2 regions of the Comamonas sp. lk genome follow, and region 2 is predicted to be linked to the other one. Evidence: riboswitches for the same ligand, from Rfam matches in the RefSeq annotation. Region 2 holds a riboswitch; the other holds the start of a gene.
What was found. Region 2 has a riboswitch for glycine ahead of gcvT (glycine cleavage system aminomethyltransferase GcvT). Riboswitches for the same ligand answer to the same signal wherever they lie in the genome.
Positions count from the first base shown of each region.

Region 1: another riboswitch for glycine. It lies ahead of EAO39_RS10425 (trimeric intracellular cation channel family protein); the one in region 2 lies ahead of gcvT (glycine cleavage system aminomethyltransferase GcvT).

Region 1 is NZ_UOOB01000001.1:2,265,901-2,269,294, forward strand. It holds gene mnmC (FAD-dependent 5-carboxymethylaminomethyl-2-thiouridine(34) oxidoreductase MnmC) at 1-866, opposite strand, end outside; gene EAO39_RS10425 (trimeric intracellular cation channel family protein) at 885-1,550, opposite strand; glycine riboswitch at 1,604-1,717, opposite strand; glycine riboswitch at 1,745-1,849, opposite strand; gene EAO39_RS10430 (heme-binding protein) at 1,937-2,428, opposite strand; gene EAO39_RS10435 (response regulator) at 2,538-3,125, opposite strand; gene EAO39_RS10440 (ATP-binding protein) at 3,122-3,394, opposite strand, start outside.
Region 2 is NZ_UOOB01000001.1:2,936,835-2,940,228, forward strand. It holds gene EAO39_RS13350 (Lrp/AsnC family transcriptional regulator) at 95-550, opposite strand; glycine riboswitch at 982-1,097, shown strand; glycine riboswitch at 1,123-1,227, shown strand; gene gcvT (glycine cleavage system aminomethyltransferase GcvT) at 1,308-2,441, shown strand; gene gcvH (glycine cleavage system protein GcvH) at 2,572-2,946, shown strand; gene gcvP (aminomethyl-transferring glycine dehydrogenase) at 3,037-3,394, shown strand, end outside.

The sequences.
Region 1 (3,394 bases), 670 kb from region 2:
GCGAGACTGGCGGCGGCAGCAGCACCGGCCAGACCGGCACCTATGACCAGGCAGCGTTCGGGCGCTGTCACCGGCGGCGGCAGCCCATCGTCTTTATGGCGAGGCTCCCAGCGCGGGTTGTAAACCGCGCGCAGGTTGTGGCGCTTGGGCGGAATGCCGGGAACCTTGCGTACCTCAAACCCCTGCTGGGCGAGACCTTCGCGCACGCTGCCTGCAATGCACCAGCTTGCCACAGCGGTGCCACGCCGGCAGTGGCGTGCCACGTTCTTCATGGCTTCGGGGCTCCACAGCTCGGGATTGAGTTTGGGAGAAAAACCATCAAGGTAGACGCTGTCCACCGTCAGCTGCTGCTTGCGCAACACGGTCTGGGCATCTCCCACATAAAGGGTGAGCAGCACCTGTCCGTTGTCAAAAGACAGCCGGTGCACGCCGGGCAGCAAGCCCCACCACTGGGCCTGCAACTGCTCGGCCAAGAGCTGCAGCTGCGGGTCATCAGGCAGGCCGCGCAACAGATCGTCGGCAGACACGGGATAGGCCTCGATCGAGGCAAAGTGCAGCACGCGCGGGCGCAGGGGGTCTGCCTTCCAGGCAGCCCAGGTGACGAGAAAATTCAGTCCAAAGCCAAAGCCAATCTCCAGGATTCGCCATTGCGAGGCGTGGGCCCAGGCCTCGGGAAGACCGCAGCCGCCCAGGAAACCCTGACGAGCCTGATCCAGACCGCCCAGTTCGCTGCGGTACCGGTCACCGAAGCGGGGGCTATAGGGCGTGCCATCGGCAAGCCATGTGATGGATTCCCCATTGAGGGGCGGCTCCAGACTCTCACCGGGTTTTTCAGATGGGGGCAGGGGTAGGCTCTCGACAGACATTGCAGGGTCTTGACTCTCTTATTCCCAGCGCTGCTGATAGGAGAACACCGGCAGACGCCATTTGAAGCGTATGGCGGCCAGGCGAAACGCCAGGCCACCGGCAAAGCACACGATGGTGCTGATATTGGGGCTGACATCCAGAGCGCGCAGACCCAGGAACATCAGGCACACGGCCAGGGAGACGCTGGCATACAGCTCGCGGCGGAAGACCACGGGCACCTGGTTGCAGAGCACGTCGCGCAAAATGCCGCCGCTGATACCGGTGATCATGCCGGCCATGATGACGACGATGGTGGGGTAGCCCAACTCCAGCGCGGTGTTGGAGCCAATCAGCGAGAAAGCGATCAAACCCATGGCGTCCAGCAGCAAAAACACCTGCTTCAAGCGGTGCATATGTCGGGCGATGAGCGTGGTCAGCAGGCCGAAGCTGATGACCAGATACACATATTCGGGGTGTTGCGTCCAGCCTATGGGGTAGTGGCCCAGCACCATGTCGCGTATGGTGCCGCCACCCAGGGCGGTGACAAAGGCGATGACGACCACGCCAAAAATGTCCATATTGCGCCGGCCCGCAGCCAGTGCGCCGGACATGGCTTCGGCCGCGATGGCCACCAGATAGATCACCAGCATGACGGTGATATTGCTGGCCTGGAAGGAGTCCAGCAAGGAAACGGAGGGAAGCATGACAGCCCTGATTGGGTTAAGCCAGTCATTCGCCATAGCGAAATGTCAGGCGTGCCTCTCCCGCTGTCCTTTGTACCTGAGAGTTGCGTGCGCCAGCCTGGCCGTGCACTTGCCCCTTCGGTGAGCCTGCAGCAAAGGGCTGCGGGCTGCTCTCCAGTTGGCGAATTCGTGCGGCCGATCTATCGGCTGCACTGTCCTGTCCTGCGGTACGGGGTGCCTGAGCGATTATGGGAGTTTGCGCCTTCGGCGGAGGCATGGGGCCATGTTTGGCGCCTGCCTCGCTCTCCCGCAGGAAAGCCGTGATTCTAGCCAGTTGGAAGGGGGACTTCACGCAAAAAAGCCAAGGCCTGGAGCCTTGGCTTATGGGGCAGACGGGCCGCAGCGGCTTATTGCAGCTGATCTTTCAAGGCCGCCAGGGCTTTTTGTGCGCAGGCCTCGTCCAGGTGGCCGCCGGGCGCACCGGCCACGCCGATGGCGCCAATGACCTCATTGCCCGCCTTGATGGGCACGCCGCCGGCCAGCACCAGAAAGCCGGGGATTTGCGCCAGACCGGCGGCATCGGGGTTGGATTGAATCGTCTTGGCCATGCCGCTGGTCGGGTTGCGCGACGATGCCGAGGTGAAAGCCTTGGCGGTGGCGGCTTTGGGCGTGTGGGCGCCGGCGCCATCGGCGCGGGACAGTGCCAGCAGCACGCCGGCGCGGTCCACCACGGCAGCGGTCACGTTATGGCCGTCGGCGCTGCAGGCGGCAACGGTTTGCTGGGCCAGTTGGGCGGCGGTTGCCGAGGCAATCGAGCGGGTGCTGACCGTAGCGGCAGAGGCGGCGCCGCAGGCCAGGGTGCTCAGGGCGAGGAGGGCAAAAGTGCTCAGGCGATTCATGTCAGGGCTCCAGGGGGTGAAAGCAATGACTGAACTGTAGGAACACGGGCGCTTGGCGCCTATTCGCAAGCCAACGGACGGCTCTCGGTAGTTTTACCGAGGGTGGGCCTCAGCTGCGGGCAGCGGCAGACAGCAGCAGCCGGGTCTGCTCGGCCACGGAGCCCGTGCCCAGCTTTTCGGCCAGCTTGGCACGGTGGGTGTCCACGGTGCGCACGGAGATATCCAGCGCGGCCGCGATCTCCTTGCTGCCCAGGCCCTTGGTGATCAGCTCCAGCACCTCGCGTTCGCGCTCGGTCAGCACCTGCAGATGGTGGCGGGCCTCGTTGCGCTCGGCCTGCCGGGCTAGCGTGGCCTGGGCAGTCCTGATGGCCTCCAGCAGGGTCTGCTCCTCTATGGGTTTGGTCAGAAAGTCGGTGACGCCGGCCTTGAAGGCCCGGCGGCAGGAGTGCAGATCGCCATGGCCGGTGATGACGATGGCCGGCCAGTCCACGCCTTGCGCACGCAGCTGCTCATACAGCTGCAGGCCGGACATCAGCGGCATGCGCAAATCCATGATCAGCACGCCGGGCTGGCTGCGGTCCAGATGGGCCAGGCATTCGGCAGGAGAGGCAAAGCAGCTCACGCTCAGGTCATAGGTCTGTAGCAGCAGATGCAAGGCCTCGCGCACCGAGGCGTCGTCGTCTATCAGGTAAATCATGGGATGGGGTTTTCCGGGGCGGCGCCCGTGGTCGCCAGGGGCAGGGTCAGCACAAAGCAGGCACCTGGCCAGGCGGTGCTTGGGCTGGCGCTGGCGGGCGGCAGATATTGCAGCTGGCCGCCCATGCGTTCCATCAGCGTGGCGCACAGCGGCAGGCCCAGGCCCATGCCGCCGCTCTTGGTGGTGAAGAAAGGGTCGAAAATGCGCTGGGCCGTGGCGGCGTCTATGCCGGGGCCGTTGTCCCGCACCGTGAGACTGGCTTGTCGGCC
Region 2 (3,394 bases):
TTCAGCCCCAATCATGCAACAAGGCAGCACCGGCAACGGCGCTGCCTTTTTTCATTTCAAACTCTCTGCGGCTCCAGTTGTCTCGGTCTTTAATTCAGATGCCCAGCGGTAAATCGGCCCGCTTCAGCGTGCGCAGCACAAAGCTGGACTGACTGTGGCGTATGCCCTTGATCTTGTAGAGCTTCTCGCGCAGCAAACGCTCATAGTCACGCGTGTCCTTGACGACAATGCGCAGCAGATAGTCGTATTCGCCCGAGACCAGATGCGCCTCCACCACTTCGGGAATGGTGGCCAGCACCTCGCCGAATTTCTCCAGCGTGTTGTCGGAGTGACTGTCCAGCGTCACCATCACCAGCACCGAATCGGCCAGGCCCAGCGCCTGGGGATTGAGGCGCACGGTATAGCCCTCGATCACGCCGGCTTCCTCCATTTTCTTGATGCGCGCCCAGCATGGAGAGGCGCTCAAGCCCACGGCAGCGCCGATTTCCTGCAGACTGGCCCGCGCATTGGCTTGCAAAGCAGCAAGAATCTTTTTATCCAAAGTGTCCATGGCCTTGAATTTATCGCTTTTTAAGCATTGGCAGCAAAATTTTCTGTAGCAAAGCGATATCTGCAGAAAACAAAGCAGCATTTTCTGCACTGCAACATGCATAGTTGAGTCCATGGAAGCACGTTCACCAACGCAGTAAAACCATTCAAGTGATCCCGCTGTTTACCGTCAGCGCCAGATTGTCTGATCCGCCACCGGAACCCGTTCCAGGCCGCGCCACTTATCCGCAGTGGCGCGGCCTGTCGCATTCTGGGCAGTGCCACAGAGTGAGAAAGGACTATGCAATTGATATCTGTCTGCGCTTTTACTGATTGGAGTGCAAGCGGTTTTTATGCGCATCTCTCACAGCCAACGCCGCCGGATCGGCATGCGCAGACCTCGTACAAACCCGCATAAACCCCATGTTGCGACGCAATAACTGGCGGCTAGAATGCCTGCTGTCAGGAGAGAGTGCCTACGGGGTTTGACCCGCAACGCACCGCCGAAGGCGCAGGCTCTGCCTTTATGCAGCACCCGAACGCTCAGGCAAAAGGACTGACAAGCGCTGACGGGCGAGCAAAGCTCAGTCCACAGCGTTCCTTGCTGGAGAGAGGTGCTGCGCTTGCAGCACCCACCGAAGGAGCAAGCTGCACCCGCGTGCAGTGAATCTCTCAGGTAAAGCGGACAGCAGGGCAAGACCGCCACGCCAGGCAATGCGATATCTATTGCATTTGCCGGGCATGGCAACTCATTTGGTTTCACCACCGGAGCTTGCCCCTTGACTGCCGCCGACAACCAACCTCTGCGCCACACCCCTTTGTTCGCCCTGCACCAGCAGCTGGGCGCCCGCATGGTGCCATTTGCCGGCTATTCCATGCCCGTGCAGTACCCCCAGGGGCTGATGGCCGAGCATCTGCACACCCGCAAGGCCGCCGGCCTGTTTGACGTCTCCCATATGGGCCAGCTGCTGCTGCGCGGTGCCGACGCTGCCGCCGCCCTGGAAACGCTGATGCCCGTGGACGTGCAAGACCTCGGCGTGCACAAACAGCGCTACGGCCTGCTGCTCAATGACCAAGGCGGCATTCTGGACGATCTGATGTTCGTCAACCGCGGCGACGACTTATTCGTCATCGTCAACGGTGCCTGCAAACAGGCCGATATCGCCCATATCCAGGAGCGCATAGGCCAGCGCTGCGAAGTGATTCCCCTGCCCGATCAGGCTTTGCTGGCCCTGCAAGGCCCGAAAGCGGTCACGGTGCTGGCGCGCCTGATCCCCGGCGTGAGCCAGCTGGTCTTCATGACCGGCGGCCATTTTGACTGGCAAGGCCATGCGCTCTACATCACGCGTAGCGGCTACACCGGCGAGGACGGTTTTGAAATCTCCGTGCCCGCAGACGGTGCCCAAGCCCTGGCCCAAGCACTGCTGGCCCAGTCCGAAATCGCCCCCATCGGTCTGGGCGCACGCAACTCGCTGCGACTGGAAGCCGGTCTTTGTCTCTACGGCAACGATATAGACACGACCACCACGCCGGTGGAAGCGGCGCTGAACTGGGCCATACAGAAAGTGCGCCGCAACGGCGGTGCGCGTGAAGGCGGTTTTCCCGGTGCATCCATCGTGCTGGAACAGCTACAAAATCCGCAGCAGCTCCAGCGCAAGCGCGTAGGCCTGGTGGCCTTGGAGCGCATTCCCGTGCGCGAGCCTGCGGTGCTGGAGAACATGGACGGCCAGCATATAGGCCATATCACCAGCGGCCTGCTCAGCCCCACGCTCAACCAGCCCGTGGCGCTGGCCTATGTGCAGCCCGACTATGCGGCGCTGGGTACCGAGATCTTCGCCATGGTGCGCGGCAAGCCCGTGCCCATGAAGGTCACGGCCACGCCGTTTGTGCCCACGAACTATTACCGAGGCTGAACCGCTGCCGTGGCCCGGCCTCTTGTTTGAGCAGGCCAATTCATCCGGCGGTGCTCAGAACGCCGCTAAAGTGCGCGCTGGACCTTTCTCAAAACACAGATTTCCCTGAATTCACCATCTGGAGCTTTCCATGAGCATCAAATATTCCAAAGAACACGAATGGATCAACACGGCTGACACCAATGCAGCCATCGTCGGCATCACCGTCCACGCACAGGATGCGCTGGGCGATGTGGTGTTTGTCGACCTGCCCGCCGTGGGCTCCACCTTCAAGGCCGGCGATGTGGCTGGCGTGGTCGAATCCGTCAAGGCCGCTGCCGATGTCTACATGCCCGTGACCGGCGAAATCGTGGAAGTCAACGAAGCTCTGCGCGACGACCCTGCCCTGGCCAACAGCGACCCTCTGAACAGCGGCTGGTTCTTCAAGGTCAAGATGAGCGATGTCAGCGAACTCGAAGGCCTGATGGAAGAGACGGCCTATAACGACTTCGCTGCCAGCAATTGATTTTTTCCACGGCCTTCGCGTTTGCGAAGGCCGTTTTTCTTTCTGCCTGCGCCCCCAGTCAGTCACAGTATTTGAGAACAGGTCCCTCCCATGCTGATGTCGCCCCCCGCTCCCGTTGCCAGCCTTGAAGCGCTGGAAAATCCCGGTGAATTCATTCCCCGCCACATAGGCATAGATGCCGCGGATGAAGCGCTGATGCTTTCCGTGATTGGCGAGGCCTCGCGCGCCGCGCTGATCAACTCCATCGTGCCGCGTTCGATTGCGCGCGCCAAACCCATGGATTTGCCGGATCCCGTCACCGAAGCCGCAGCGCTGGCCGAGCTCAAGGCCATCGCCGGCAAGAACCAGGTGCTCAAAAGCTTTATCGGCCAGGGCTACTACGGCACGCATACGCCGGGCGTCATCCTGCGCAATATTCTGGAGAACCCCGCCTGGTACACGGCCTACA